Regions from separate parts of the Arthrobacter jinronghuae genome, predicted to be linked through region 2. Evidence: predicted binding sites of a transcription regulator. Region 2 holds the regulator's gene; the other holds the start of a gene.
What was found. Region 2 encodes HspR, which represses chaperone genes until heat shock. Its sites were predicted from a motif close to AAGTTGAGTCNNNNNGACTCAACTT; they were not measured.
Positions count from the first base shown of each region.

Region 1: a site for HspR is predicted at 8,680-8,704, ahead of N2K98_RS09775 (Hsp20/alpha crystallin family protein). Genes of this name have one in related genera too.

Region 1 is NZ_CP104263.1:2,092,686-2,108,108, reverse strand. It holds gene carB (carbamoyl-phosphate synthase large subunit) at 1-632, shown strand, start outside; gene pyrF (orotidine-5'-phosphate decarboxylase) at 625-1,494, shown strand; gene mihF (integration host factor, actinobacterial type) at 1,610-1,927, shown strand; gene gmk (guanylate kinase) at 1,969-2,538, shown strand; gene rpoZ (DNA-directed RNA polymerase subunit omega) at 2,565-2,828, shown strand; gene coaBC (bifunctional phosphopantothenoylcysteine decarboxylase/phosphopantothenate--cysteine ligase CoaBC) at 2,861-4,120, shown strand; gene metK (methionine adenosyltransferase) at 4,177-5,400, shown strand; gene N2K98_RS09785 (primosomal protein N') at 5,407-7,614, shown strand; gene N2K98_RS09780 (hypothetical protein) at 7,767-7,916, opposite strand; gene N2K98_RS09775 (Hsp20/alpha crystallin family protein) at 8,148-8,621, opposite strand; gene N2K98_RS09770 (MBL fold metallo-hydrolase) at 8,773-9,510, opposite strand; gene N2K98_RS09765 (HNH endonuclease) at 9,644-11,278, opposite strand; gene N2K98_RS09760 (phosphotransferase) at 11,526-12,497, opposite strand; gene N2K98_RS09755 (MarR family winged helix-turn-helix transcriptional regulator) at 12,603-13,037, shown strand; gene N2K98_RS09750 (NADP-dependent oxidoreductase) at 13,095-14,108, shown strand; gene N2K98_RS09745 (glycosyltransferase family 4 protein) at 14,112-15,203, opposite strand; gene N2K98_RS09740 (alpha/beta fold hydrolase) at 15,206-15,423, opposite strand, start outside.
Region 2 is NZ_CP104263.1:3,109,670-3,125,092, forward strand. It holds gene N2K98_RS14590 (SRPBCC domain-containing protein) at 1-16, opposite strand, end outside; gene N2K98_RS14595 (penicillin-binding transpeptidase domain-containing protein) at 295-2,250, shown strand; gene N2K98_RS14600 (YccF domain-containing protein) at 2,298-2,762, opposite strand; gene N2K98_RS14605 (pyridoxamine 5'-phosphate oxidase family protein) at 2,850-3,311, shown strand; gene N2K98_RS14610 (DEAD/DEAH box helicase) at 3,383-5,014, opposite strand; gene trmB (tRNA (guanosine(46)-N7)-methyltransferase TrmB) at 5,302-6,168, shown strand; gene N2K98_RS14620 (NYN domain-containing protein) at 6,174-7,172, shown strand; gene N2K98_RS14625 (dihydrofolate reductase family protein) at 7,377-8,051, shown strand; gene N2K98_RS14630 (MOSC domain-containing protein) at 8,070-8,843, opposite strand; gene N2K98_RS14635 (heat shock protein transcriptional repressor HspR) at 8,881-9,393, opposite strand; gene N2K98_RS14640 (DnaJ C-terminal domain-containing protein) at 9,462-10,460, opposite strand; gene N2K98_RS14645 (nucleotide exchange factor GrpE) at 10,598-11,242, opposite strand; gene dnaK (molecular chaperone DnaK) at 11,245-13,131, opposite strand; gene N2K98_RS14655 (methyltransferase domain-containing protein) at 13,374-14,177, shown strand; gene N2K98_RS14660 (nucleoside/nucleotide kinase family protein) at 14,241-14,831, shown strand; gene cls (cardiolipin synthase) at 14,835-15,423, opposite strand, start outside.

The DNA of each region.
Region 1 (15,423 bases), 1.0 Mb from region 2:
CCACCCTGCCGCTGGACGCCCCCGTGGCCGTGAAGGAAGCGGTGCTGCCGTTCAGCCGGTTCCGCACACCGGAAGGCACCGTGGTGGACTCCCTGCTGGGCCCGGAAATGCGGTCCACCGGGGAGGTCATGGGCATCGACAAGTACTTCGACACCGCCTTCGCCAAGTCCCAGGCCGCCGCCAACAGTGCCCTGCCCACCGCCGGCAAGGTCTTCGTATCGGTGGCGAACCGGGATAAGCGCTCCATCATCATGCCGGTGAAGCGGATGACCGACCTCGGCTTCGAGATCCTCTCCACGGGCGGCACCGCCGAGGTGCTGCGCCGCAACGGCATTGCCGCCACCGTGGTGCGCAAGGTCGGCGAAGGTACGGGACCGAACGGGGAAGGGACCGTCGTCGACCTGATTACCGCCGGAGAAATCAACCTCGTGGTCAACACGCCTTCCGGCGGTCAGGCCCGCGGCGACGGATACGAAATCCGTGCCGCGGCCACGTCCATCGGCTGCCCCGTGGTCACCACCGTTTCCGAGTTCGGTGCTGCGGTCCAGGCAATCGAAGCAATGCGGTCCTACGAATGGGACGTGACCTCACTGCAGGAACACGCGGCCCGGTTGAAGGCAGCCGGTGCCTGAGGAGCGACCCGCTTTCGGCACACGGCTGCGCGCGGCCATGGACCGCCGCGGGCAGCTGTGCGTCGGCATTGATCCGCATCCCGGGCTGTTGGCCGAGTGGGGCCTGAACGACGACGCCGCCGGGCTGGAGCGTTTCTCCCTCAGCGTCCTCGCGGCGGTGGGGGAGCAGGTTGCAGCCGTGAAGCCGCAGGCGGCGCTGTATGAACGCCACGGATCCGCCGGGATCGCGGTCCTCGAACGCCTGCTGGCGGCCTGTTCGGACGCCGGCGTGCTCAGTATCGCCGACGCCAAGCGCGGGGACATCGGCTCCACGATGGCTGCCTATGCGGACGCGTGGCTGCGGGACGGTTCGCCGCTGGCGGCCGACGCCGTGACACTCAGTCCGTATCTCGGGTTCGAATCACTGCGGCCCGCCCTGGACCTTGCCGCTGCCAGCGGGCGGGGCGTGTTTGTCCTGGCACTGACGTCAAACCCGGAAGGGGCGTCCGTTCAGCACGTCGGCGCCGGGGGAGCGGCACGCTCCGTAGCGGCCCGGATCGTGGACGCGGCTGCGGCGGAAAACGCCGGTCCGGGAGTGGTTCCCGGGACGGAGCTGGGTTCCGTCGGACTCGTGGTGGGCGCGACCGTCGGCACGGCACTGGCCGACCTCGAGATTGACCTTGCCGCCTCGCGTGCCCCGCTGCTCGCACCGGGACTGGGCGCCCAGGGCGCAACGGCCGCCGACCTGCGCGCAACCTTCGCTGCGGCGTACCCCAACGTCCTGGCGACCTCCAGCCGCGGCATCCTGCGGGCCGGCCCCGATCCCCGGGCCCTGCGCGAGGCAGCGCTGCGGACCGGAGCGGAGCTGGCATCCGTACGCTAGCGGAGCGGCGTGTGGTGCGAAGCGGTTTCCATTGCAATTGGGCTTCGATTACGGATAGGTTCGGACCTACCAGCAGAGCCGCTGACAGCGGTGTGTCCTCGTCCGGGAGAGTCTCTTGAACCTCAAGCCACTGACCGAAGCCGAGCGTACGCTGGCCCGCGAAAAGGCCACTGCGGCCCGAGCTGTCCGCGCCGAGGTCAAGTCACGAATCAAGTCCGGTGACCTCAGCATCGAAGAAGTCATCCTGTCCCGTTCCGGAGAGGAAGCAATCGGCCGGCTGAAGGTCATGGACCTGCTGCGCGCCCTGCCTGGTGTCGGGGAGCGCCGCGCAGCTGGAATAATGGCTACGGTAGGTATCGCGCCGACCCGCCGGGTCCGGGGGTTGGGCGTGCATCAGCGCAAGGCGCTGATAGACCTGCTGGCGGGCCATTAGGCTCCGGAGGCCAGCAATAACAACGAGTGAATGAGGTTTACGTGTCGCAACCGCGGCTGACAGTTCTGGCAGGTCCAACCGCAGTTGGCAAGGGCACTGTATCCACCTATATCCGGGACAACTATCCCGAGGTCTGGCTTTCCGTCTCGGCCACCACCCGTGCCCCCCGGCCGGGCGAAGAAGACGGCGTACATTACTTCTTTGTCAGCGCCGAAGAGTTCGACGAAATGGTTGAAAAGGACCAGATGCTCGAGTGGGCAGTGGTCCACGGACGCAACCGCTACGGAACCCTGCGCCGCACCGTCGAGGCAGCCATGGCCGAGGGCCGCAGCGTGTTGCTGGAGATCGATCTGCAGGGTGCCCGGCAGGTTAAGAAGTCCATGCCGGAGGCGAATTTCGTGTTCCTGGCCCCGCCCACATGGGATGAAATGGTGCGGCGCCTGGTGGGGCGCGGAACCGAAACGTCCGAAGAGCAGCAGCAACGGCTGGAAACCGCTAAACTGGAACTTGCTGCCGAGTCCGAGTTCGATCACACCGTCATTAATGATGACGTCCAGCGGGCGGCAGCTGAGCTTGTATCACTCATGGGAATCAGTCCGCGCACGCGCTGACAAACCGCGAATCCCGTTCAAGAATTTTGGAGAACCCTGTGTCTGAAGGCATCATCAACCCGCCGATCGACGACCTGCTCGAAGCAGCCGATTCCAAGTACGCGCTGGTCATCTACGGTGCCAAGCGCGCCCGCCAGATCAACGCCTACTACTCCCAGCTGCACGAGGGCCTGTTCGAGTACGTCGGCCCGCTGGTGGAAACCAAGCTGAACGAAAAGCCGTTGTCCATCGCCCTGCGCGAGATCAACGACGGCATGCTCGTGGTGCGCCCGAACGAGAACGCCGAGTAAAGCTCAGCGAACACAAGGGGGAAGGCAGCAGCGTGCGCATAGTCCTGGGCGTCGGCGGCGGAATCGCCGCGTACAAGGCCGCGTCGCTGCTGCGGCTTTTCACCGAGGCCGGGCACAACGTCACTGTTGTCCCCACCGAATCCTCCAAGCAGTTCGTCGGCGTCTCCACCTGGGAGGCGCTCTCGGGCAACCCCGTCTCCTCCTCCGTCTTCGACGAAGTGGAGAAGGTTAACCATGTGCGGCTCGGACATGAAGCGGATCTGATCGTGGTGGCCCCGGCCACTGCGGACCTGCTGGCCCGGGCTGCCGCCGGCCAGGCGAACGACCTGCTCACCAACACCCTGCTGATGGCCCGCGGGCCGGTGGTTTTCGCGCCGGCCATGCATACCGAAATGTGGATGCATCCCGCAACCACCGCCAACGTCGCAACCCTGCGCAGCCGGGGCGCCGTGGTGCTGGAGCCGGGCATCGGGCGGCTTACCGGCAAGGACACCGGCCCCGGCCGCCTGCCGGAACCTGAGGCTATCTTCACCGCCGCACTGGCCGCCGTTAAAGCAGCCGCCGAAGCCGCCCAGCCGGCATCCGCCCCCGGCGCGCTGGCCGGCACCACCGTCACCATCACTGCCGGCGGCACCCGTGAACCGCTGGACCCGGTCCGGTTCCTCGGCAACCGCTCCTCAGGAAAGCAGGGGACAGCGCTGGCCGAAGCGGCTCTGGCGGCCGGCGCCCGGGTGCGGCTCATAGCGGCGCACATGGACGTTCCGGCGCCGAGCGGCGTCGAGCTTCTCCGCGTTGAAACGGCCCTCGAACTGCGTACCGCTGTGCATGCGGCTGCCGCGGACTCCGACGTCGTGATCATGGCCGCTGCGGTGGCGGATTTCCGTCCCTCACAGGTGGTGGACACCAAAATCAAGAAGCGCGACGACGAAGCTGATCCCGTGATCACCCTCGTCAGGAATCCCGACATCCTGCGCGAACTGGTCCAGGCGCGCGACGCAGCCGGAACACGCACCCCCAAGCTCATTGTCGGCTTTGCTGCCGAAACCGGAGATGCCACCTCCGATGTGCTCGAATACGGGCGTAAGAAGCTTGCCCGCAAGGGCTGCGACCTGCTGGTCCTCAACCGGGTCGGCAAATCCCTTGTCTTCGGCCAGGACGAAACCGAGGTGAGGATTCTCTCACCGGCAGACGCCGCAGAGGATGCAGGCGAGAGCGCTGCCGGTACCAAAGCCGACGTTTCGGCACGCATCATCGCGCGGATTTCCGCCGAGCTCGCTGCACGCACCGCCTGAGGCTGCGCACCCTGCGCGTGCTTGGATGGTCGGTGGGGCCCGGTAGAGTAAATCCCGTGACTTCTACTTCCTCTCCCGCTAAGCCGCAGTCCAATCTGCGCCTTTTCACCTCGGAATCCGTCACTGAGGGCCACCCGGACAAAATCTGTGACCAGATCAGTGACGCAATCCTCGACGGCCTGCTCAAGGTTGACCCCGAGTCCCGGGTAGCCGTTGAAACCCTGGTGACCACCGGACTGGTGCACGTCGCCGGAGAAGTAACCACCGAGGGTTACGTTGAAATCCCGCAGCTGGTGCGCGACACCATCCTGGACATTGGTTACGATTCCTCGGCCAACGGCTTCGACGGCGCCCGCTGCGGCGTGTCCGTCTCCATCGGCCAGCAGTCCCCGGAAATTGCTTCAGGCGTGTTCAACTCCCTGGAGAACCGGACCGGGAAGGTCATTGACCCCTATGACGCCCAGGGCGCGGGGGACCAGGGCATCATGTTCGGCTACGCCAGCGACGAGACCTCGGTACTTATGCCCACGCCTATCTGGCTGGCACACCGGCTCTCCGAACGCCTCACCACTGTCCGCAAGGACGGCACCCTTCCGTACCTGCGCCCTGACGGCAAGACCCAGGTCACCGTGGGGTACGACGGCGACCGGCCGGTTTCCGTGGACTCCGTGGTTGTCTCCACGCAGCACGCCGCGGAGCTGGACCTGGAACAACTGCGGGCCGACATGGTGGAGTACGTGGTCAACCCCGTCCTCGCCGGCACCGACCTCGACATCTCGGCCGTCGAGCACATCATCAACCCGGGCGGCCCGTTCGTCATCGGCGGCCCCGTCGGCGATGCCGGCCTCACCGGCCGCAAGATCATCGTTGACACCTACGGCGGATTCGCCCGCCACGGCGGCGGTGCCTTCAGCGGCAAGGACCCGAGCAAGGTAGACCGGTCCGCGGCCTACGCCATGCGCTGGGTAGCCAAGAACGTGGTTGCCGCCGGTCTGGCCCGGCGTGCGGAAATCCAGATTGCCTACGCCATCGGCATGGCCCGCCCCGTAGGCATCTATGTTGAAACCTTCGGCACCGAAACAGTTGACCCGGCCCGGATTGCCGACGCTGTGAAGGAAGTCTTCGACCTGCGTCCGCTGGGCATCATCAACGGCCTGGACCTCAAGCGTCCCATCTACCAGCGGACTGCCGCCCACGGCCACTTCGGCCGCGAGGACGAAGGTTTCACCTGGGAGCGCAAGGACAAGGTCGAGGACCTCCGCAGCTACTTCAACGTGTAGCCGGCCATGGCCGCCGACGACACCACTGAGGCCGTGCAGCTTTCCCTGCTGCACGGCTTCACGCCGTCGGCAAAACCCGTGGGCAAGGCGCAGCCGGCTTCCGCCCTGCCGATTGCCCGCGTCCTGCTGGATTCCCCGCTGCCGCACCTGGACCGTCCCTTTGACTATCTGGTCCCGGCCGACCTCGACACCGACGCTGTGCCGGGCGCCCGGGTCAAAGTCCGGTTCGGCGGCCAGGAACTCCCGGGATTCATCACCGAACGGGTGGCCGAAGCGGACACCACTGCCCGGTTGATGCCGCTGGGAAAGATAATCTCCCCGCAGCCCGTGCTTTCCCCGCAGATCCTGCGCCTGGCCGAGGCCGTCGCCGCACGCTACGCCGGAACGGTCCACGATGTGCTGCGCGTAGCCATTCCGCCGCGTGCGGCGCGGGTGGAGAAGGAATTTACTCCCGAGGCCCGGGCGGAATCCGCTGACGCCGGCTCTGGTGCCGACGGCGACTCCGGTACGGGCGGCGGCTCGTCGGCGGGACCGGCCGACGCCGTGCCCGGACCGGCCGACGCCGTGCCTGGACCGGAAGGGGCCGGAGCCAACCCGCTGACACGCTATCCGCACGGACCGCGGTTCCTGACCCATCTGGCCGCGGGCCACCGCCCCCGCGCTGTGCTCTCCTCGCTGGGCGGCTACGGCCCGCAGGACTGGCCTGCAGAAATTGCCGAGGCTGTCCGGTCCACGCTGCTCTCCGGGCGGGGCGCCGTCGTCGTCGTTCCCGACAACAAGGACCTCTCCCGGGTGCAGTCCGCGCTTACTGCCCGGATCGGGGCAGCTGCCTTTGTCCGGTTGACGGCCGAAGACGGACCCACCCCGCGCTACCGCAGTTTCCTCCAGTTGCTGCACGGTGATGTCCGCGTGGCAATTGGTACCCGTTCGGCCGCCTATGCGCCGGTGCAGGATCTCGGCCTGGCCGTTATCTGGGATGACGCAGACGACCTGCACGCCGAACAGCGGGCGCCCTACCAGCACACCCGCGACGTACTGCTGCTGCGTGCCGAGCTGGAAGACGCAGCCCTGCTCCTGGCGTCCCATTCGCGGAGCACTGAGGCACAACGGCTGGTCGCCAGCGGCTGGGCGGCCGGTATAGCCGCCGAACGTTCCACCGTCCGGACGCATGCCCCGCGGGTGGTCAGCACTACCGACTCCTTCACGATGGAACGCGATCCCTTGGCTGCCCGGGCCCGGATACCGCACGCAGCGTGGAAGGCGGCGCAGGACGGACTGACGCGGGGACCGGTGCTGGTCCAGGTGGCCCGGACCGGTTTCTCGCCGGCGTTGTCCTGCCAGGAATGCCGGGAACCCGCCCGCTGCCGCAACTGCTCCGGTCCATTGGGCCTGGCCAGCAGGAACGGTATTCCGGCATGCCGCTGGTGCGGGCGGCCGGAACCCATGTGGCATTGCGGAAACTGCGGCGGAACCCAGCTGCGGGGCTCCACCGCCGGTGCCGGGCGCACCGCCGAGGAACTGGGCCGTGCGTTCCCCTCCACCACTGTGATTTCGTCCGCCGGCGACCACATCCGGACCGAGATTCCGGACACCCCGGCCCTGGTCGTCGCCACCCCCGGAGCCGAACCCGTAGCTCCGGGCGGCTACGCCGCAGCCATCCTGCTGGACGGCAATGCGATGCTGTCCCGGGAATCGCTGCGGGCGGGGGAGGACACCCTGCGCCGCTGGTTTACGGCGGCAGCGCTGGTCCGCCCGGCAACGGAAAAAGGCCTCGTGGTTGTCACAGCCGATGATTCGGCAACGGTCGGCCATCTGCTCCGTTGGGACCCGGCTTCGGCGGCGGAACGCGAACTGGAGCTGCGGCGTGAACTGGGTTTGCCTCCGGCCGTACGGTATGCCGAACTGAGCGGGTCGAGGGAAGGGCTTGACGCGTTTATCACTCGGCTCGAGCTGCCTGAGGGTGTCCGGGCCGTGGGGCCGGCGCCTCTTGCACCCGCGGTGGTTCCGCCGTCGGGCAACTCCCAGCAACGGGACAGCAGGTCTCCGGAAGGCCAGCTGGGCGGGGCCGGTGGACGCTACCGGACACTCCTGTTTTTCCCGTACACGGCAGCACCCGCGATTACGGCGGCCCTGCGTTCTACCAAGGCTGCTGCCTCTGCACGCCGGACGGGCGATCCCGTCTACATTCGAGTGGACGGAACTGACGTCCTTTAACGTCCTTTAGGTCCAGGCGTCCGGCGGCGGGTTCCTGCGGCAGTTCTTGCTTACAGCTGGCGAGTTCCTGAAGCAATTCTTACTTCCGGCAGCTCGAGTTCCTGCAGTTGGTTCCTCTTTACCGCAGCTCGAGTTCCTGGGGCAGTTCCTACTTACAGCAGCTCGAACAGGACCGCGCTGGCGCCGAGGAGGGAAAGCAAAGCCAGCTGGGCGGCGCCGCCCAACCGGGACAACCGGCCAAACAGTCCACGGGGTACTCCGTGGATCATCCAGTACCGATGATTGACAGTTGGCAGCCTCACTGCTGCGTCCCCTTTCCCGGTCGCCGGAATCTAGTGGCTGCAGCTGTGGCTGCCACCCTCTTGCCCCGGCCCGATCCGTTTCATGGCGTACATTTCCCAGTATCCCGCCCCGTGGAAAGCGGAATTGACCGGAATCGGGGTGAAGTTTGCCACTGGGTGTGCACCGGTGGCGGGTACAACGAAGGGCTCCGGATCTCCGGAGCCCTTCGTCGTAGAAAATGTGGTCAGGGATTAGGCCCCAACGGTTTCACGGCTGGTACCTTCGACTGCGCTGCTTTCGACTGTTTCGCCGTTGATGGCGGAAGATTCCGTTGAGGTTTGGACGGCGATCTTGCGGGGCTTGGCCCGCTCAACCACGGGGATGATGACACTGAGGACGCCGTTCTCGTACTGGGCGGAAATCTGTTCAGTGTCGATCCCCTGGCCAAGGTTGAGCTGGCGCAGGAAGTTACCGGCTTCCCGTTCACGCGTGAGCCACTTGACCCCGTCCGCGTTCTGCAGTGTGCGCTGGGCCCGGATTGTCAGCAGCTGGCCGTCGACGTCAATGTCGATGGATCCGGGATCGATCCCGGGGAGATCTGCTGCGAGGATGTACTGGTCGCCTTGCCGGTAGAGGTCCATAGGCATGCCGCGCAGGGTTCCTTCGCCACGCAGTGCCTGAGCCATGCGGTCCAGTTCCTGGAACGGATCAAACTTCATAGCCATGGTGGTACCAACTCCTTCTACGTGATCGCTTTTTCAGCGGTGCCGAGATTCAGTTCCAAAGTTGAGTCAGCAACACTCAACTTGCGAAAATGAGATTAGCACTCTCGTGGGGCGAGTGCCAACTACTTTTTCTGGTGATGAATTTGTGGCCTTAGCGGCTGCCGGAGCGATCCGTCCGAACTGCCGCCAGGCGTGCCAGTTCCTGAACCTCGCCCGGGGAACCGCGCCAGGGAGCCCCGTGTCCGGGGAGCACCCATGTGGCCTCGAGGCCGGCCAGTCGGTTCAGGGAATTGAGGGCTAACGCAGGGTCATCGGTGAACGGTGCGGGCCGGATGCCGGTCTGCCCTGTCAGTACGTCGCGCGTGGTGAGGGCATCCCCGACAAAGACCGCATCCGCAACCGGAACGTACACGGCGACGCTCCCCGGAGAGTGTCCCGGCAGGGCGATGACGCGCGGTGAACCCGGAAGCGGGAGGACATCTCCGTCGGCCACTTCGGATACCTGGGTGAGGTACGTTGGGCGCCAGCCCCGCTTGCGCAGCGCGTAGGCGAAGAACCGAACCACGGGGCCCGGCCGCATGGGGCCCATTGCAGGCTTTGGCTTCTTGCCGCCGCGAGCACGGTCTGCGTCTTCGGAATGGACGAAGACGGGCACGTTCTGGCTTCGGCGCAGTCTTTCTGCAAAGCCGATGTGGTCGCTGTCGCCGTGGGTCAGGACCACCCCGCGTATGTCATCCAGGCTTCGACCCATGGATTTAAGCTCGGCGAGCAGATCGTTCCAGTGCCCGGGGAGTCCCGTGTCGATCACGGTAATCCCGTCGTCGGTGTCGACCAAATAAGCAGCCACGATGTCGTTTCCGATGCGGTGCAGATGCGGTCCAAGCTTCACGGGTCCTCCTTCTGATGACAATTAGCCGATCCGTGAGGGCTGAGTTGGCCACTGGCTTCTTGGCCCTCGCTAGCTGGTTGGCCGCCACTATAGCCACGTGCTTCCATCTGCGGCAGCCCTCCGGGGTTCACCTTTAGGCGGCCCAGACAAAATCCGCTATGCATGCTTCAACGGGGGAGTCCGGCGAACGCGCCGGGGGACGGGCCAGGGGAGGCGTCGGGTTCTCTTGCAGGTGAGCCGGGTGGTCTTGCGGACGTGCCAGCCGCGGTAGCGCCCCTGGTAAAGCAGTCCCGGGCAATGCCGTCCCGGGCAGGGGCGGAGCGGTGGAACGATACGTGTGGCCGGTCGGCGTCGTCGTGTCCACCGTGTGTCCTGCGGTCGCTGTGTCTACCGGGCGTCCGGGTCCCGCGTTGATGCCGGCGTCTGCTTCGGCCTCCGGGCTGCTCCTTCGGACTGGTTCTGCACGCCACCCGGGCGCTTCCTTTGCATGGTTACATGCCTCGCATAGTCCCTGCCCGTTGGATGCACTGGTGGGTCCGCCGCGGTTGTGAGGGCGGATATGGTCCAGATGGCGGATTGGTGCTCCGCACCAGGGCATTCGGCAGGCAGTATCCCGGGCCGCGATGAACCGTGCCAGGGACTTGGGAAACAGCCGTGCGCGGGAATCCATCGCCACCAGCTCTCCGGTGTCCGGAGCCGTGTACAGCCTCCGGACCCAGTGTTCCGCGTGCTTGTCGGAGCCGCCCATGGCTTGGTCCTTAGTCCGGCCCCGGCTGCTCTGGTGCCGTCTGCTCGGGCCCCGCCGGCTCCGGCGCCGAACCAGATCCCTAGCCCACTGCGCCGGCACCGGACCGTACCCGGGTACCAGCGCCGGTTCCGAATCGCCTGCCAGTAAGGTCCGGTCGGTCATTACCAGCTGGATCTCCACCTTCGTCGAGCCCGCATCTCCCAGCCCGGTGACCCGTTCCACCAGGGTGTCCGCCATGATCTGGCCCCGCCCCCTTGAGTCGCCGGCGGCGCGTAGCCGGTCAGCCTCGTGAGAGAGGGCTGTGTAGACGCCCACTCCCTGTGCCACGGGCAGTAATCCGGTGAGATACGTCATGGTGTCCGGCGCCGGACGGCAGGAGACAAACCGTTCAGAGGCTGCTTTCGCGGCGCGGTTCACTGCCGCCCGCGGGTCCAATCGGTATGCGGCAGCCTTGGCGCGGGCGATGATTTGCCGGTCGCCCAGGGACTCCAGCAGGCCGGCATCACCTGCCACTTCTTCATCCACTTGCCGCCGGTCTTCGAGGGAGAGGCAAGCTGTCTCGCGCACCAGGAGTGTGGCCCGCCATTCGCTGATCTTTCCGAAGGACAGAGCCTGCATTGTGTACGGCATCTCCGAGGTCAGGGCTTTTGCCAAGCCGAGCAGCCGTCCGCCCTTGTTGGCGGATTCCCGCCGGGCCAGTGCGATCTGTGAAGCTACCCCTCGCCCCAACTCTTCCTTCCGCAGGCCGGCGTGTTTCTGCTTGCTCCGCTGTGAGGCGTCGAATGCCGCTGCGATCCGTGCCTGCGCTGCGGCAGCGGCACCCTTCAGTTCCTCAAGCGCCCGCAGTTGGTCGATCAGTTCCGAATCCGATGCGATTTCCGAAACTGAGCCCTCCGGCGTCGGAAGGGAGTTAGGTTCGAACTCAGCTGCCAAGTACTCCACCCAGGCGTCAAACACTGCGGATTGGGCCTCCAGCGGGCCCCTCCGATGATGATCAACCGATGGCAGATATTCGAACATGTGTTCGAGTCTAGTGTTCTGTTTGACTGCATAAAAGGCCAAAACTACGCGACTCAATACCTGTTTTTAACGGGCACTGTGCGCTGTGGGAACGGCGGCGGTTACAGACCCAGATGGTCCTCCGGAGCCGGTTGCACCGCGCTTCGGAGCTCATTAGATGCCCTCGCTGCGCGACAAGCCCACGCCGAGCGACAGGCCCTCACGCGGCCACCCCTCAGGCGGCCAACCCTCTCCCCGCGGCCACCCCTCACCACGCCAGCCCGCGCCGGGCGACCAGCCAGGCGTAGATCAGCCGTGCCGTATGCCTCCCGTGGCTGCGCAGGTGCGGGCTTGATGCCACCTCGGGCTTGCAGCCCGAGTCGATCATGCAGTTGAGCAGCGACGCCAGCCACGCGTCAATATGGTCAGCTGGGACGTCCCGGGTAAGCGCCGACCGCCGGAGTTCGGCGTCGACGTCGAACCCGTCACCACGCACGTAAGGAAGTACCCCGACCCAGTCCAGCCAGGGAGCGCCGGTCCCGAGGAAATTCCAGTCGCAGAACAGTGCCTGCCCGGAGCTGATCAGGATATTGTCCGGGCGCAGGTCTCCGTGAAGGACTGCATCACCTGCCAGGGCCTCGGGACACAGTTCCAGCAGTCCCGAAAACGTCCGTGCCTGTTCGGCACTCAGCGTCGGCAGGAACCACGGAGCCGGACCGCCCTCGGCTACCGGCTCGAAAGCGGAGGGTATCCGGGCCATGTCTTCTGCAACGGGACGGCCGGCAGCATCCTGCGGGAAGTTCGCCAGGAGGCCGGCGGCGGTGTTGCAGGAGTCCTCGACGGCGAGCAGGTCCGCGCTGGTCCACGGCTGGCCGGGCATGCGTCCGTCCACCGCCTCATAAACGAGCAGCTGCCAGTCGGTGCCCTCCGCCGCCAGGCATTCGGCGGCAAGCAGCGCCGGCATGGGCATGCCCGCAGGCATCAAGGGCACCACCTGCGATTCGCGCACGTATGACCGGTAAGTGACAGTGTCCGACGCCGGTGCCGCCTTCACGAAGACGCGCACCCCGGCGTCGTTCCCGAGAACCGCGGCGAAACCGGGCGTGAAGCCGCCGCCCGCCGGCTGCACCGATGTGATGCTGCCGCCCAGATATGTACGGAGCCGCAACTGCAGGACTGCCGGCAACTCGGCCCAGGGACGTCTGGCGGCCGTGCGGCGGTAATCGGGGATGCTCTGCATTCGGAACAGCCTAGGGCAGCACTTGTACCCAAGCAGGCAAGGGCGCATCCAGCGAGCCGCCACAAACAGGTTGTGCACAATTGAATTGTGCCCTACGGTGGGCTCATGAACGAATCCCTACAGCGGCAGGTGTGCTTCTCGCTGTACTCCGCCTCCCGGGCGGCTACGGCCCTCTATCGTCCGATGCTTGAAGAGATGGGGCTGACCTACCCGCAGTACCTGGTGATGTCGCTGCTCTGGGAGAAAGACGCCCAAAGCGTCCGGGACCTGGGCGAGGCACTGGACCTGGACTCCGGCACGCTTTCGCCGCTGCTCAAGCGGCTGGAGGCAGCGGACCTGGTGCAGCGGCGTCGTGCCGTCGAGGACGAGAGGCGCGTCCGTATCAACCTCACGGATGCCGGACGCGCACTTCAAAATGACGCCAGGAACCTGCCGGACCGGCTCGCAGCCTCCGCCGGACTGGCACCGCAGGACCTGCAGAGCCTGCAGGACACACTCGCCAAGGTTACTGCCGCACTGCGGCAGGCCGCGGCGAAGTGACGGCACCAATACCCGGCACCAATACCTACCATCAACCCCGACAGTAAGGTTCATTCCATGAGCAGTTACCCCGAAACCGGCCGCGAAATCCAGCTTGCTTCCCGCCCCGACGGGTGGCCGACGGAGCAGAACTTCCGTCTGGCGGAGGTACCGGTACCCGAACTGCAGGAGGGCCAGGTCCTGGTCCGCAACCTGCACATGTCCGTGGACCCGTATATGCGCGGCCGGATGAATGACGCGAAGTCCTATGTACCGCCGTTCCGGCTCGACGAAGCGCTGGAGGGCGGCGCCGTCGGTGAAGTCGTGGAGTCACGCTCACCGGACCACAAGCCGGGGGACAAGGTACTGCACGGCCTCGGCTGGCGCGACTATGCCGTCCTTGACGGGCGCCGTGCACGTGTCATCGATACGGACGCCGCTCCGGCCAGCGCGTACCTCGGGGTGCTGGGCATGACCGGCCAGACCGCCTATGCCGGCCTGACCAAGGTGGCGGAATTCAAGGAAGGCGACGTCGTCTTCGTCTCGGGAGCCGCGGGCGCCGTGGGTTCGCTGGTCGGGCAGATCGCAAAGGCCATGGGTGCCAAGAAGGTCATCGGCAGTGCCGGTTCCGCCGAAAAGGTCCAGCGGCTGCTCGACCTGGGCTTCGACGAAGCGTTCAACTACCACGACGGTCCCGTGAAGGATTCGCTGAAGAAGGCTGCCGGGGCCGACGGCATTGACGTCTACTTCGACAACGTGGGCGGCGAGCACCTGGAAGCGGCCCTGTCGGTGATGAACAAGTTCGGGCGGATCGCCATGTGCGGCGCCATTTCGCAGTACAACGATGCGCCTGTCGGCCCGCGGAACCTGGCCATTGCCATCGGCAAGGAAATCACGCTCCGGGGGTTCCTGGTGGGCAGCTACAACCAGTACGCGGACGAGTTCGCCGCGCTGATGACCCGCTGGATGCAGGACGGCCTGGTCCGCTATGACGAGACGTTCGTGGACGGACTCGAAAACTCCCCGCAGGCCTTCATTGACCTGATGAAGGGTGCCAACAAGGGCAAGATGATCGTGAACCTGGGCAAGTAGGGATCAACGACGACGGCGGCGGCCGGGGAACAGGCGGACAGCCTCCCCGGCCGTTTCCATGAGCTGGGTGGCAGAGGCACCCCAGCTGTAGTCGGCGGCCCGCTGCACGCCGGCGTCGGACGCCTTCTGCCAGCGCCCGGGCTCGCCAAGCTGCCGTACGGCCCCGGCGAAGGCGGACGGATCATCCGGATCCACCAGCACCGCCGCACCGCCGGAAACCTCGCGGAAAATCGGAATGTCACTGGCAATCACCGGTGTGCCCACGGCCATTGCCTCGATCACCGGCAGCCCGTAGCCCTCGGCTTTCGACAGCGTTACCAGGGCCGTGGTGCGTCGCAGGAGGGCGTCATACTCCTCATCGGTGACCCCGTTGTGGAACCTCACGCGCGCTCCGGCGGGAATCAGCGCCTCAAGCTCGCTTCGCCGCGCATCGGAGATCCGGCTCAGCAGGTGCAGCGTGAAGTCGGGCAGGTATTCCATGCCGCGGATGATGGTCTCCACGTTCTTGTACGGCATGAAGGACCCCATATACAGCAGCGACGCCTCGGCCTTCGCATCCGGGTCCCGCGGCACGGCACCCGCCTGGGGTGCGTTGGCCACTATCCGGACGGGGCGTTTCGTCAACCGGTGGCGGGACATCAGCTCCCGCGTAGTCCCGCTGATGGTGGCAACGACGTCGGCCCTGTCCAGCAGCAGCCGCTGCGGCCAGTAGGCCAGATGGTACAGCCGCCACAGCCAGCGAACCGCCGGCGGAAGGAACGACGGCGGCGTCGGGTTCTGGTAATAGATCAGGTCATGCAGGGTCAGGATCAGCGGATACTTCCGGCCCCAGCTGCCCATGGTCTGCATCGGGCAGAAAACCGCGTCGGCACCCAGCCGGTTGATCCGGAAAGCCACGAACAGTTCCGCGGGGGAAAGCGGGCTGTTGACCTTCACCCACGGCAGGTCCGGGAGCAGGCCCAGCTGGCGTTCGTCCGAAATCAGCATCACGACGTCGGCGTGCCGGCTCACCGCCTCGATCAGGCTGGCGCCGTAGCGGCTGATGCCGTCGTGGTGGTCTGTGCGGGTAAACCGTGCGTCTACGGCCAGGCGCATCCTCATACATGCCTCCGCGACAGGAAATCCTCGATCTTGTCGGCTGCCTCAGCCGGCTTTTCATAGTGCACCAGGTGGCCGACACCGGGGAGCATCTGCAGTTCCGCGTCGGGGATCCGATCCGCAAGCAGGCGCTGTCCCCGAACCGATCCGATGTCGTCCTGTTCCGCCGCGATCAGCAGCACCGGCATGGAAAGCTGCGCGGCGACGTCGCGCACCG
Region 2 (15,423 bases):
TGTCCAGATCGGACATTGCCCACTCCTGCCGTAGAACAACCGGCAACCGATCCGGTCCTCCAGCGGCCATTACGGCCACCCGGCTGTCCGCAGGATGCCGGTGGAAGCGAGTTGTATTCAGGGTTACAGTTCTGAGTTACCTTCAGCGGCCGTTTCCCGGCCGTTTTTCAAACCGTAGCAGGGAAACAATGCCCTGCACAGGGTCGGCCGACCGGCGCGGACCAGGGCAACCCGGCGAAAGGTTTCCGGTGCTTGCTCCCCCTGTCCGGGGCACTCGCCGGGTAGCCTGTGCGGATGGGGAAAAACCGTACTTCCGTTTCTGTCCTTGCCGTTGCCGCACTGGCACTGACGCTGGTGTCCTGCTCAGGGGACAAGCCGTCGCCTGACGACGCCGCTGCCGACCTCGCCCAGGGCCTGAGCCAAATGGACGTTTCAGCATCTGCCTTTACGGCGGGCACCCCTGCGGAAGTGAATGCGGAGCTGGAGCAGTTGCTCGCCGACATGGGCCCGCTCCGCCCGGAGGTCACGGTGGCCGGCGTTAACGAAGACGAGGACGATGACTCCGCCGCCACCGCACGGCTGGCCTATGCCTGGGACGTCAACAGCGATTCGCGGCCGGACTGGTCCTATGAGAGCTCCGCCCAGCTCCGCCGCGGAGAGGACGACCAGTGGCTTGTCGAGTGGGCACCCTCCGTAGTGTTCGATTCCCTGGCCGACGGCGACCGGCTGGTCCGTTCCACCACCCCCGGCGACCGTGCCGACATCCTGGACCGCAACGGGGAACCGCTGATGAATGCGCGGCCGGTGCTTCGTATCGGCATCAACAAACCCGACCTCTCCGAGGAGCAGTATGCCTCCTCGTCGGCTGCCCTTGCTGAACTGGTGGGGCTGGATCCCGCCGACTACACCGCAAAGGTGCAGGCCTCAGGCCCCGAAGCCTTTGTCGAGGCGATTGTGCAACGTGAGGAGGCCGAGGGGCCCGCAACCCCAGCGGCTGTCGAAGCCATCCCCGGTGCCCTTTCCCTTCCCGCCCAGCGGATCCTGGCACCCACCCGCGGCTTCGCCCGTGCCCTGCTGGGCACCGTGGGCGAGGCGACTGCGGAATTGGTCGAGGAGTCTGAGGGCAGGGTGTCCGCCGGGGACCAGACGGGGCTCTCCGGCCTGCAGAGGCAGTACAACTCGCAGCTGCAGGGCAGCCCCGGCGTCACGGTTACCGTCGACAACGAGGCCGGAACCAAGGAAACCGTCCATAGCTCCGATCCGCAAACGGGCACGGACCTGCAGACCACCCTGAACCCGAAGCTGCAGCAGTTGGCCGAGGAAGTCCTGGAACAAGAACCGTCGGCGTCGGCCATCGTGGCTATCCAGCCCTCCACCGGCGAGATCCTGACCGTGGCCAACGGCCCCGGCAGCGAGGGCCAGCAAACCGCCCTCCTGGGCCAGTACCCGCCGGGATCCACGTTCAAGACAGCCACCGCGTTGGCGATGCTGCGCAACGGCACCACACCGGCCAGCACCGTGGAGTGCCCGTCGGAACTCAACGTCGACGGCCGCAAGTTCAACAACGTCCCCGGCTACCCGGCCGAGGCCACCGGCAGTATCCCGCTGCGCACGGCATTCGCGAACTCCTGCAACACTGCCTTCCTCAATGCCCAGGGCACCGTTTCCCAGCAGAGCCTCTCCGCTGCCGCCGGAGACCTGGGCATCGGTGTGGACGCGTCCATCGGCACCGACGCGTTCCTGGGGTCCGTGCCCGCGGAGGCTGAAGGCACCGAACACGCCGCCTCGCTGATCGGACAAGGGCAGGTCCTCGTGTCCCCGCTGGCCATGGCGGTTGCCGGTGCCTCCATCGGCAAAGGCGAACGGGTCTCCCCCACGCTGATCCGGGAATCCACCCCGCCGGCCCCGGCAGGCGGCTCCGCTTCGGCTGCTCCCACTGCCTCCACCTCGGAATCGACAGCTCCCGTTCCGGGCAACCTCACGGCAGAGGAGGCAGCATCACTGCGGGAGATGATGCGCGCCGTCGTCGCCGAGGGCGGAGTGCAGATGCTGCTCGGCGTGCCCGGCGAACCCGTGCTCGCCAAGACCGGAACCGCTGAGTTCGGCAGCCAGACGCCGCCGGAGACCCATGCATGGGTGCTGGCCATCCAGGGCGACCTGGCCGTTGCCGTGTTCGTGGAGCAGGGCGAGCGGGGCTCCACCTCCGGAGGACCGCTCATGAAGGCCTTCCTTGAGGGCGCCCAGGGCTAAGCAGCAGGCCGCCGGAGCCCCGTCAGCCAATCAGGCTACGGACCGGATCAGGAAGGCCACTGCTGCTGGGGTGCAACCCGGCCCTGATAACCGGGCTGCCGGTACGCGTTCCCGGCGTACGGCGTGATCTGCCAGGTGTCCGTGGGCACGATGACCTTGCCCAGCGGCATGAGCGAAATCGGCAGCATCTTCAGGTTGGCGATGCCCAGCGGGATTCCGACGATGCTCACGAACATCGGGATGGCCGTGAGGACGTGTCCAATGGCGATCCAGATGCCGGCCAGCAGCAGCCAGATGATGTTTCCCAGCAGGCTGAGGGGACCGGTGAACCCGCCCCGGTCCACAACCGTCCGGCCGAACGGCCAGAGCGCATAGTTGGCGATGCGGAAGGATGCGATGCCGAACGGGATGGTGACAATCAGCAGGCAGCAGACCACGCCCGCCAGCGCATAACCGAGCGCGAGCCAGATACCGCCGAACAGCAGCCAGATGACGTTCAGGATCGCTTTCATGGCTCCATTGTTCTCCACACGGCACAGATAAGCCACGGCTTCTCTGCCTGCATACCCGCCCGCCTGCACCTGCCCTAGACTGACGCCATGCCGATCAGCGATGAGAACCCCGCAGACCACCTGACTTCCAGCCAGTGCTGGACATACGTCCGGCAGGCCAAGTTCGGCCGGCTCGCCGTGATTGTCGACGGACATCCCGAAATTTTCCCCATTAACTTTGCCGTCGACCACGGCACGGTGGTTTTCCGCACCGCGGCGGGAACCAAACTGGCCGGCGCACTCTCGGGCAACCCGGTTGCGTTCGAAATTGACGGTTACGATGACACGCTGTCCTCCGCCTGGAGCGTGGTGCTCAAGGGCGGCGCCACCCTGCTCGACGACTTCTCGGAGATCATGGACTCCGAAGAACTCGCGCTCTTTCCGTGGCAGTCGGGGACGAGAAACGCGTTTGTCCGCATTGAACCGGAGGTCACCACCGGCCGCCGGTTCCTTATCTCCAATGCGGCCCGCCGCAATGTGCTGCGTGGAATGGGGCTTTACACGGAGTAGTCCACTCCTGGAAAGCAGAAGAGGCGCCGCACCTTGTGGGTGCGGCGCCTCTTCTCAGCTGTGGCTATGCCTTAGCGGGAACGGCGTTCGTTCGACGCCGGTGCCGTTGCGCGGCGGGGACCGGCGGCACGTGCCGGACGGCCGGAGGCTGCACCGGCGGCGCCCCGGGAGGCTCCGCCTGCACGCTGGCCGCTGCCGGCGCCCTCGGCGCGCTGGCCGGTTGCCGGGCGGCGGTTGCGGCCGGATGCGGTGGCCGCTGAGGCGCTGTTGCGGCGGCCGTCAGAGGACCGGGCCGGACGCTGCGTACGCACGTCGTCGACGGCACGGTCATTGCGTTCGCTGCGTTCCATGCGGTCGGGGCGTTCAGCCGAAACGCGTCCGCGTCCGCCTGTACCGCCGCGTCCGCCGGCGCGGGGAGCACCTGTGCTGCGGGCAGCACGCTTGCGCTGGGCGTTGGCGCCGGTGGAGCGCCCGCCGCCCTGCTGCGGGGACTTGGCGGCAAGCTGCGCTGCACGGACATGCGGTTCCACGATGGCCGCGCGTTCGCCAATGAGCTTGGCGATCGACGGCGAGTTGTGGCTGACCTTCTCGATGGAAACGTCGACGCCGGCAGCCTTCATCAGCTTCGACACCTCGCTCTTCTGCTCCGGAAGGGTCAGCGTCACGACGGTTCCGCTGGAACCGGCGCGGGCTGTACGGCCTGAGCGGTGCAGGTATGCCTTGTGTTCCGTGGGCGGGTCGATGTGGACGACCAGCTCGACGTCGTCCACGTGCACGCCGCGGGCGGCGACGTCGGTGGCCACCAGGACGCGGACGTCGCCCGAAGCGAACTCCGCCAGGTTGCGGTCACGGGCATTCTGGGACAGGTTGCCGTGCAGGTCCACCGTGGGGATGCCGTTGTCCGTGAGGAACTGGGCCATCTTGCGGGCGTGGTGCTTGGTGCGCATGAACATGATGCGGCGGCCCTGGCCACCGGCCAGTTCCTTGACCAGCAGCTTCTTGGCCGTCTGGTCCTGGACCAGCAGCACGTGGTGCTCCATGGTGGACACCGCTGCCTGCGGCTCATCCACGGAGTGCGTCAGCGGGTTGGACAGGTAGCGGCGGACCAGCTTGTCGACGCCGTTGTCCAGGGTGGCGGAGAACAGCATCCGCTGGCCCTTTTCCGGAGTGCGGTCCAGCAGGCGCTGGACAACCGGCAGGAAGCCGAGGTCGGCCATGTGGTCGGCCTCGTCCAGCACGGTGATCTCGACGGACTCGAGGCTGATGACCTTCTGCTTCATCAGGTCTTCGAGGCGGCCGGGGCAGGCGATGACGATGTCGACGCCGGCCTTGAGTGCCTTTTCCTGACGCTGCTGGGACACGCCGCCGTAGATCACGGTGGTGTTCAGGCCCAGCTCCTTGGCCAGGGGCTCAATCACGTTGTTGATCTGCGTGGCCAGCTCGCGGGTCGGCGCCAGGACCAGGCCCAGCGGGCGGTTCGGGCGGCGGCGGTAGGCGGCTTCATTCTCGGCCAGACGTGCAACCAGCGGAAGGGAGAACGCCAGCGTCTTGCCGGAACCGGTGCGGCCGCGGCCCAGGACGTCACGGCCCTTAAGAGTGTCCGGAAGGGTTTCCACCTGAATGGGGAAGGCCTCGTCAATTCCGGCGGCGGCGAGGGAGGAAACAAGTGCCTTGGGCACACCAAGGGCAGCAAAAGTGGTCATTAAAGACAGGCAACTTTCGGTAAGAGGCCCCCAACGCCGTTTGGGCCGGGGGTTCGCCGAAGAAAAGTCAGACAGTGTCTACCGCACTGAAGCGGGACAAAAGAAAGCGTTCATCGACGCAGGCTGGACTGCTTACACACACTGTTGAAACCTTGGATTTTAAGCATGGTTCAACAGTGGCAGGACCAACATCTGCCTCCAGTTTACCGTAATGCGGAATCTTTCCTAATCGGGGGCTGCACCGGCGGTGAAATCCGGGGCCGTGCCAGCCGATAGCATTAACAGTGATGACTACTGAACCAGCCCTGCCCGACGCCGCCGAAACCGGGCCGGCGGATCCCGCTGCCGGCACCGACGAGGAGCAGCATTTCCGCTCTCCGGTGTCCTTTGTCCGGCGCGGCTCGCGCCTGCAGGGCCGTCGCCAGCAGGCCTGGGATGAACTCTCCGAACGCTTCGTGGTGGATGTCCCGCGTGATGAGGCCGACACCTCGGTGCACCCCGGATACGTGTTCGACGCCGCCGCCGAGTTCGGGCGCACCGCTCCCCTCGTCGTCGAAATCGGCTCGGGCCTGGGCGAAGCCGTTGCGCATGCCGCCGAGCAGAATCCCGAGAAGGACTTCCTCGCCGTGGAGGTCTATCTCCCGGGCCTGGCGCAGACCCTGCAGCGGATTGGGCAGAAGGGCCTGACCAATATCCGCGTGGTCCAGGCGAATGCCCCGGAGGTGCTGACCAGCATGCTCCCGGCCGGGTCCGTGGCGGAGGTTTGGGTGTTCTTCCCCGACCCCTGGCACAAGACCCGGCATCACAAGCGCCGCCTGGTCAAGGAATCCTTCGCCGAGCTGGTGGCCCGGGTGCTGGTACCCGGTGGCACCTGGCGCCTGGCAACGGACTGGTCCGACTACGCCGTACAGATGCGCGAAGTGCTGGATGCTTCGGCCCGGTTCGAGAATCTGCACACCGGCGAACGTGCCGGTGACGAAAGCCCGCTGACCCGCGTGCACCGGGAGGGCCTGGAGAACAAGGCCCCGGAAGACGACGTCGATACCCGCGGCGGCTGGGCCCCCCGCTTCGAGGGCCGGACCCTGACCAGCTTCGAGAACAAGGCCCACGAGGGCGGCCGACTGATTTTTGACCTTGCTTACCGAAGGATCTAAGAACCATGACTGAACCGAACGACGCACGCGTCGGCCTCTACATCGACTTCGACAACATTGTCATCTCGCGCTATCAGCAGTTGCATGGCCGCAACGCGTTCCAGCGTGACGGGATCCGGAATTTCGACCGGACGAACCGCGAGGCCGATCCCGAAGTTGCCGCCAAGCTCACTGCAGCGACGGTGGACTTCAACGCCATTATCGATTTCGCCGCTTCCTTCGGCACCCTGGTGGTTAACCGCGCCTATGCCGACTGGTCGGTACCGGTGAACGCGAGTTACCAGCGCCAGCTGATGTCCCGGGCAGTGGACCTTACGCAGCTGTTCACCACCACGACGCGCGGAACCAAGAACGGGGCGGACATCCGCCTCGCCGTGGACGTAGTCGAAGACCTCTTCCGCCTGCCCGACCTGACCCACGTCATCATCGTCGCCGGCGACAGCGACTACATTGCCCTCGCGCAGAAGTCCAAGCGGCTCGGCCGCTTCGTCGTCGGCATCGGCGTTGCCGGGTCAACCAGCACTTCCCTCGCTGCGGCCTGCGACGAATTCGAGGATTACGACTCGCTTCCCGGGATTGAAGCCGCAGCCGCCGCTCCGGCCGCGGCGGATACTGCCGCCAAAAAGACTGCGGCACCGACGGATTCGCAGCCCGATCCGGCTCCAGCCCGCAGGCTCACCACCGTCCCCATGTTCTCGCACACGGGACAGGCCGGGTTTGAGGAGCCGGAGCCCGCCGACGACGTCGACCCGGGTGTCCTCGCGACGGAACTCCTCGTGCGGGCCCTGCAGATCGGCCACGCGAAGGGCGACGCCGACGAGTGGCTCAACACGGGCACGGTCAAGAACCAGATGCGCCGGATGGACCCGGCCTTCAACGAGAAGCCGCTGGGCTTCCGGTCCTTCACCGACTTCCTCTCCTCGCACGGCGACCTGGTGGAGCTGGACGACGACGGGCCGCAGCGCCTCATCCGCCTTCGCCCGGGTGCCGACGCCCGGCGCTGAGCAGCAGGAACCCGGGGGCCGGTGGACGCCGCCGGCCCGTCTGCGTGCACGGGGACCCACTAAGTGGTGCTGCTGTTACAGCTGAGGTCCCGGACGGCAACAGGAACCCCACCGGGTGGGATGCTGTGCCGCAACCGGCGGGTCAGTGCGCCGGGCGGAGGATGCCGCCGCTTCTGTTGACAGGTACAACGCCGCGTCACGAGCATGGTGCCTGTCACCGTCACCCAGTGCCGCAACCAACGGGAGGGCACCATGGCCGGCCGCGTTTCCATCGATCTTTTTATGACCCTCGACGGCGTCGCCCAGGCTCCGGGCGGCCCGGAGGAAGACCCGGAGGCCGGCTTCGCCTACGGTGGCTGGCAGGCTCCCCTGTTCGACGAAACCGTGGGAGCGCAGGTGGACGAGGGCATCTCCTCCATGGACGCACTGCTGCTGGGCCGGAAGACCTACGACATCTTCGCCGACTACTGGCCTCACCAGCTGGACGGTGGCAACTCCGACATTGCACGCAAGTTTGACTCCATCCCCAAATACGTCGTGTCCCGGGGAACCCCGGATCTGGGCCGATGGCGGGACTCGCACCACCTCGAGGGGGACCTGGCGGACGCGGTGGCAGGCTTACGGGCGCGACACCAGGACGTCCACGTCATCGGGAGCATCGATTTCGCCCGCACCCTGGTGGCGGGCGGTATGTTCGACTCCCTGAACCTGTGGGTGTATCCCGTAGTTCTCGGCCCCGGGAAGCGCCTGTTTCCTCCGGACGGGCCGCCCGCGGAACTGAAACTGCTCGAAGCTTCAGCCGCTTCGGAAAATGGAGCCGTGCTCCTGCGCTACGGCTGGGCGGGACCGGCCCCCGCAACCGGAGTCATGGGGTCCTGACCGGGGCTGCACGCGACGTTATGCGGTCCTGCTGCGGCGGAGGACAACGGCATCTCCCACCCGCAGCATTCCGGTCCGCACTACGTGCGCCTGCAGACCGAACTCCGCGGAGTGGGAACTGCCGAGCAGCTTGAGGGCTTTGGTTTCCGCCGGGACACCCGCCTGCGCCTGGTCGATCATCACGCAGCGTGGCATCCCCTCCCCCAGACGCAGAACAACCTCGCCTCCGAGGACCAGTTCGGCGCCCACCCAGTCGTCCTCGCAGAACGCCGGCTGGGAACCGGTGTCGATCACGATGTTGGCGCGGAAGCGGCGGTCATCCACCGCACCACCGGCCAGGTCCTCGAGAGCAGTCAGTGAGGATGTTGTCACCAGGTGCAGGGGCGTCTCGTCGTGGTGTCCGGCACCGGTTTCGGCCCGCAGGGTCAGTTCCCGGCCGAAGGCTGCGCTCAGCGCCCGCGAGGCGGCCGGATCATCGACTCGATACCGATGGCCCTCGGGGCTCAGCAGCAGCGGTACGCCGCCGTTGTCATCAAGGAAGTTGTTCTCACCAAGGATGTTGTTGTCCTCGACCACGGAGGACCACTGCATCAGCCCGGGGACCGGGCGGAACCGCCGGGTCCGCTTGCCGCTGGCGATGCCGCCGTCGCCGGTGTAAACCGCCCACCGGCGGTCATGCTGCAATCCCGTGCCGGTCACGGCGGACGCGCGCACCGCCTGGCCCGCGGTGGACTTGACCGGATAGCGGTACAGCGCCTGGACCTGGCCTACCGGGGTTTCCTCGTATGGCATCCCGGCATTGTGTCACAAGGACACCAGCGGCCGGCGCTTAGAGTGACTGCACGTAGTCGTCGTCGGCGTAGTTCCGCTCGGCGGACTTGCCGGCGGGAAGGGCGCGCAGCCTGCTCCGGCGCTCCATCAGCGAGACCAGGCCCAGCTGCTGAACGGCTGTCGCGGCGGCCGGCGGGCGCTGCCCGCGGCTGAGGGTGACGACGTCGCCGGCGAGCCCGGCAGCGAAGACGCGGCTGCGGTCCGGGGCACGCCGTTGCGCCTCGTCCAGTTGGGTGGAGAGTTCCACAACCCGCTGGCGCAGGCCGGTGACTTGGTTCTGCAGCTCCATGATCCGCTTGATGCCTTCGAGGGAAACGCCCTCCTGGGAGAGTTTCTGGACCTCTCGCAGCAGTTCGATGTCGCGCTGCGAGTAGCGGCGGGAGCGGCCGGGCGCCCGACTGGGACGGACAATCCCGAGCCGGTCGTATTGCCGGAGGGTCTGCGGATGCATTTCCGCGAGCTCAGCGGCAACGGAGATCACGAAAATAGGCGCATTGACATCTATGCCCATTGTTCCTCCTTCACTGCTGTTGAAATGGTAGCGCGGGAAGTTCGCCCTCCGGCGGATGAAACCACCTGTTAAAGCCGTGCTTTTGCTGCCAATCCGACCCGGGGGTCCTCGCCCTTGGTCGCATCGGCAAATGCCTCCACAGCTTCCCGGGCGTCCTTGTTCAAGTGGGTGGGCACGGCGACGTCGATAGTCACCAGCAGGTCCCCGTTGCCCTTGGAGGTGTGCACGCCGCGGCCCTTGACCCGCAGGGTGCGTCCCGACGGTGTTCCGGCGGGTACCTTGAGCCGGACGGTATCGGAGGTGAGGGTAGGCACCTCGATGGTCGCCCCCAGGGCTGCCTCGGGGAACGAGACCGGAACGTGGATCCGGATGTTGTTGCCCTCGCGGGTGAAGAAGTCGTGCGGCGTGACGTGGACGGTGACCATCAGGTCTCCGGCACCTGCGGCGCCGGGCTGCCCCTTGCCGCGCACCCGGATCTTCTGGCCGTCCTTGACGCCGGCCGGCACCCGGACCTCCACTACTTCGCCGCTGGGTTCGCGCAGGCCGATCACGGTTCCGTTAATGGATCCGGCAAAGGAAATGGTGGTGCTGGCCGTCCGGTCCGCGCCCTTGGTGGGCGGCGGGGCGCCGAAGCCGCCGCCGCCGAAACCGCTGCCGCCGCCGAAAAGGTCGGCGAATTCGGGCGGGATGTTGCTGCCGCCCGCGTTAAAGGTGGTCCTCCGGCCGCCGCCGCGTGCGGTCTGCCCGAACAGGTCTCCGAAGATATCCTCGAAGCCCGCCCCGCCGGCGCCGCCGCCGCCCTGGGGGCCGCCGGCAGTGAACCGGGCGCCGCTTCCCATGGCGCGGATGGCGTCATACTGCTGGCGTTCCTCGGCATCGGAGAGGACCGAATACGCCTCGGAGAGGTCCTTGAACATCCGCTCGGAGTTGGCGTCGCCCTGGTTCTGGTCGGGATGGTACTTCCGCGCCAGTTTGCGGTACGCCTTCTTGATGTCGGCGTCGGACGCATCCTTGGGAACACCCAGAATCTTGTAAAAGTCCTTATCGACCCAATCCTGACTAGCCAATTGGTGTCCCTTCCTCATTTGCGAATCCCGCTGCATTGCCGTGAAAACACGGCTGCCGGGCCTGCTGCCCCTGCTGCGGGACCTGCCGATGGAAAAATGTCCGGGGCCGCTTTACGGCGGCCCCGGACACGGTACAACTACTGTTCCGGAACCGAAACAATCACCTGCGCGGCACGCAGGACCCGGTCGCCGGACTTGTAGCCGGCCCTCAGGATCTGCGTGACGGTATCGAACGTGACGTCCGCGCTCTGCTGCTGGATGAGTGCCTCGTGGATGTTCGGATCGAACTCCACACCGGTCTCATCGATGCGGCTGAGCCCGTACGTCTTCAGCGAGTTCTCCAGCTTGGTAGCGATCGCAGCGAAGGGTCCCTCCGCCAGGTCGCCGTGCTGGCGTGCGGCGTCGATGTCGTCCAGGACGGGCATCAGGGAGTTCAGCACTCCGATGACGGCCATTTCCCGGGCGACGTCGCGGTCGCGTTCCACCCGCTTGCGGTAGTTCACGTACTCGGCCTGCAGTCGCAGCAGGTCGTTGCGCAGTTCAGCGGCTTCCGGCGAACCGGACGCGGCAGGCTGGGCCGGCACGTCGGCGTTGTTCAGGATCTGCTCCGCCTGGGAGAGCGCATCTCCGTCGGCCCCGGCGGCCGGGGCGGAAGCCGAAGCTTCCTCCCCTGCCGCGCCACCGTTGGCGGAATCCGCAGTCTCGCCCGCGCCGGGCGTGTCCTGGCCGTTTACGGGCTCTTCACCTTCGGGAGTGTTCCCGTGCTCGTTTTCCGCCGGCATGATTACTTCTTTTCTTCGTCGTCGACAACTTCGGCGTCAACGATGTCTTCGTCACCGGCGGCGCTGCCTGCGGCAGAGCCGTCACCGGCCGGAGCACCGTCAGCAGCACCGGGGGTGCTGTCAGCGCCGGCTGCGGAGGCCTGGGCGTAAATAGCTTCGCCCAGCTTGGTCTGGGAAGCCTGCAGCTTCTCAAACGCGGTCTTGACCTCGTCGTCGTTGTCCGTGCCTTCAAGCGCCTTCTTCAGCGCGTCGACGTCGGACTTGACCTCGGTCTTGACGTCTTCGGGCAGCTTGTCGTCATTGTCGGTGAGGAGCTTGTCCACCGAGTAGGCGAGCTGCTCGGCCGAGTTGCGGATGTCGGCGGCCTCGCGGCGCTTCTTGTCTTCCGCGGCGTGCTCTTCGGCCTCGCGGACCATGCGGTCGATGTCTTCCTTGTTGAGGGAGGACCCGCCGGTGATGGTCATGGACTGCTCCGCGCCGGTGCCCTTGTCCTTGGCGGACACGTGCACAATGCCGTTGGCGTCGATGTCGAAGGTGACCTCGATCTGCGGAACGCCGCGCGGAGCCGGCGCAATGCCGGTCAGCTCGAACGTGCCCAGCGGCTTGTTGTCGCGGGTGAATTCGCGTTCGCCCTGGAAGACCTGGATGGCCACGGACGGCTGGTTGTCATCCGCCGTGGTGAAGGTTTCGCTGCGCTTGGTGGGGATGGCCGTGTTGCGCTCGATCAGCTTGGTCATCACACCGCCCTTGGTTTCGATGCCCAGGGACAGCGGGGTGACGTCGATGAGCAGCACGTCCTTGCGCTCACCCTTCAGCACGCCGGCCTGCAGGGCAGCGCCCACGGCCACAACCTCGTCAGGGTTTACGCCCTTGTTCGGCTCCTTGCCGCCGGCGAGTTCCTTCACCAGTTCGCTGACAGCCGGCATACGGGTGGAACCGCCCACAAGGATGATGTGGTCGATGTCGGAGACCTTGATGCCGGCCTCGGAAATGACGTCGTTGAACGGCTTCTTGGTGCGGTCCAGCAGATCCTTGGTCAGGTCCTGGAACTTGGCACGGGACAGGTGCTCATCCAGGTGAACCGGGCCTTCGGGGGTGACCGAGAGGTACTGCAGGGAGATGTTGGTGGAGGTGGCCGAGGAGAGTTCCTTCTTGGCCTGCTCCGCAGCTTCCTTCAGGCGCTGCAGGGCGATCTTGTCCTTGGACAGATCAGCACCCTTGGCCTTGGCCTGGCTCAGCAGGTAATCAACAATGCGCTGGTCCCAGTCGTCGCCGCCGAGGCGGTTGTCGCCGGCCGTTGCACGGACCTGGATGGTCGAGAATTCGTCTTCGTCCTTGCCGACTTCCAGCAGGGAAACGTCGAAGGTGCCGCCGCCGAGGTCGAAGACGAGGATGAGTTCGTCTTCCTTGCCCTTGTCCAGGCCGTACGCCAGGGCAGCTGCGGTGGGCTCGTTGACGATGCGCAGCACGTTGAGGCCTGCGATCTCGCCGGCTTCCTTGGTTGCCTGACGCTCGGCATCGTTGAAGTAGGCGGGAACGGTGACCACGGCGTCCGTGACCTTCTCACCGAGGTAGGCCTCGGCGTCGTTCTTCAGCTTCATCAGGATGCGGGCGGAGATCTCCTGGGCGGTGTACTTCTTGCCGTCCACGTCAACGTTCCAGTCGGTGCCCATGTGGCGCTTGACGGAAGCGATGGTCCGGTCAATGTTATTGACGGCCTGGCGCTTGGCGATCTCGCCGACCAGGACTTCACCGGACTTGGCGAAGGCTACGACGGACGGCGTGGTGCGGCCGCCTTCGGCGTTGGCGATAACCGTGGGCTCGCCGCCTTCGAGAACCGAGACAACCGAGTTGGTAGTACCGAGGTCAATACCTACTGCACGTGACATATTTGCTTCCTCTTTCCTTGGAGAAACCCGCATCTCGTGGCGACACCGGCGCGGCCTGCCCCGGAGGACAGCCACCCGGTTCGCCACCAAGAGCTATTGAGCGTTCTACACTCAACTTTACTCAGCAGCACTTCTTTGTCAACAAACTTGAGCGCATCCGGCTCAACTCTGTGCCCGGAGGTTGCGGAACACGGCAGCCGGCCCTTCCCCCTCCCCGGCGGGTCTGGCGGTAGGGTCCTGCCATGGCTTCCGAAACCTATTCCCACGGCCATCACCGCAGCGTGGTGGACGTCCATGCCCTCCGCACTGCGCGGGACTGCGCAGCGTATCTGTTGCCGGAACTGCAGCCGGGAGTAAGCATTCTCGACGTCGGCTGCGGCCCGGGCAGCATCACCGCCGACTTCGCGGCGCTTGCGGCACCGGGACCCGTGGTGGGCCTGGATTCCTCCGAGGACGTCCTTGTCTCCGCCCGTGCACGGGCAGCCGGGCGCGGGCTGGCTAATGCCTCCTTTGTTGCAGGGAACGTCTACGACCTCGATTTCCCGGATGAAACCTTCGACGTTGTCCACGCCCATCAGGTGCTCCAGCACCTGATGGACCCGGTGGCCGCACTGCGGGAAATGCGCCGGGTCGCCAAGCCCGGCGGGCTGGTGGCGGTGCGCGACGCCGATTTCGCCGGCATGATCTGGCATCCGCCCACACCGGAACTGGCGCAGTGGATGCGGATCTACCGGGAGATTGCCCGCGGCAACTCCGCTGAGCCCGATGCCGGCAGGCACCTGCTGGCATGGGCACTGGAGGCCGGCTTCACCGAGATCACACCCTCATCCTCCAACTGGCTCTACGCGACACCGGAAGAGCGGCGCAGGCACGCGGAATCCTGGTCCGAACGCGTACTGCACTCCGCCTTCGCCGAGCAGGCCCGGGAACGCGGACTGGCGGACCGTCACCAGCTGGAACAGGTTGCCGCCGGCTGGCGGGAGTGGGCCGATGCCCCGGACGGCTGGTTCCTCATCCCGTGCGGGGAGCTGCTTCTTCGGGCCTGACCTTTTCTGGCTAGGGTTAAGGAATGTTCCGAATCCTGACCGTGTGCACGGGCAACACCCCCGATGCCCGCTAAACCCGGCGCGCCCCTGCTTATTGCCGTGGACGGCTTCTCCGGTGCCGGCAAAACGACCCTGGCCACCGAAATTGCCGCCGCCATGACCCGATTCGGCTCCGTGCGGCTGTTCCATCTGGAGGATGTCTACCCGGGCTGGGACGGCCTGGAATCGGGAATGACCTACTACCGCGAGCAGATCCTGCGCCCGCTCGCCGAAGGACGCTCCGCCCGCTGGCAGGCCTGGGACTGGGATGCCGGCCGCTACGGAGACTGGCAGACCACCGAACCGGCCGACGTCGTGGTCTTCGAAGGCGTGGGCTCCGGGCACCGCGAGGCCCGCGCCCTGCTGGACACCACGGTCTGGGTGGCGGGTGAGGAAACGGTCCGCCGCCGCTGCGCACTGGAACGCGACGGCGGCACCTACGCTCCGCACTGGGAACGCTGGGCGGCACAGGAACGCCGCTGGGCTGCCGACGACGACGCCGCCTCCGCCGCGGATCTCACCGTGCGTCTGGTGGGTCCGCAGGGGAACGCCGGGGCAGCGCTGGCGGCCGTCCTGTCCCGGCTGCAGCCTGAACCGCAGCACATTCCCGGCTAGGGATTACTGCAAGGTCGCGGTCAGCCGGGCCACGTTGTCGATGTACCGCTGCCAGACCGGCCGGCCCACCCAGTTCTCCAGGATGAGCTCCTTGGACAGGGCCCGGTAGGTGTCCTCGATGCGGCGGATCTGCTTCACAATGGTGCCGTCAAACATCATCACCGACACCTCGAGGTTCAGCGAAAATGAGCGCATGTCCATGTTGCTGGACCCCAGCACCGCCACGTCCTCGTCGATGGTGAAGTGCTTTGCGTGCAGCACCAGCGGTTTGGGGTACTGGTAAATCCGGACACCGGCGCGCAGCAGCGCCTCATAGTAGGAGCGCTGGGCGTGGTCCACCAGGAACTGGTCGCCTTTTTCGGAGACGAACAATTCCACGTCCACGCCGCGCTGCGCCGCCGTCGTCACTGCGTAAAGCAGCGTGTCATCGGGGACGAAGTACGGGCTGGTGATGGAAATGCGGTCGCTGGCCGAGTAAATAAGGGACGCGAAAAGGCGCAGGTTGTTCTCGGTGCTGAACCCGGGGCCGCTGGGTACTACCTGGCAGGTGACGTCTCCGGGATTGAACGAGGATTCGTACAGGTCCAGTTCG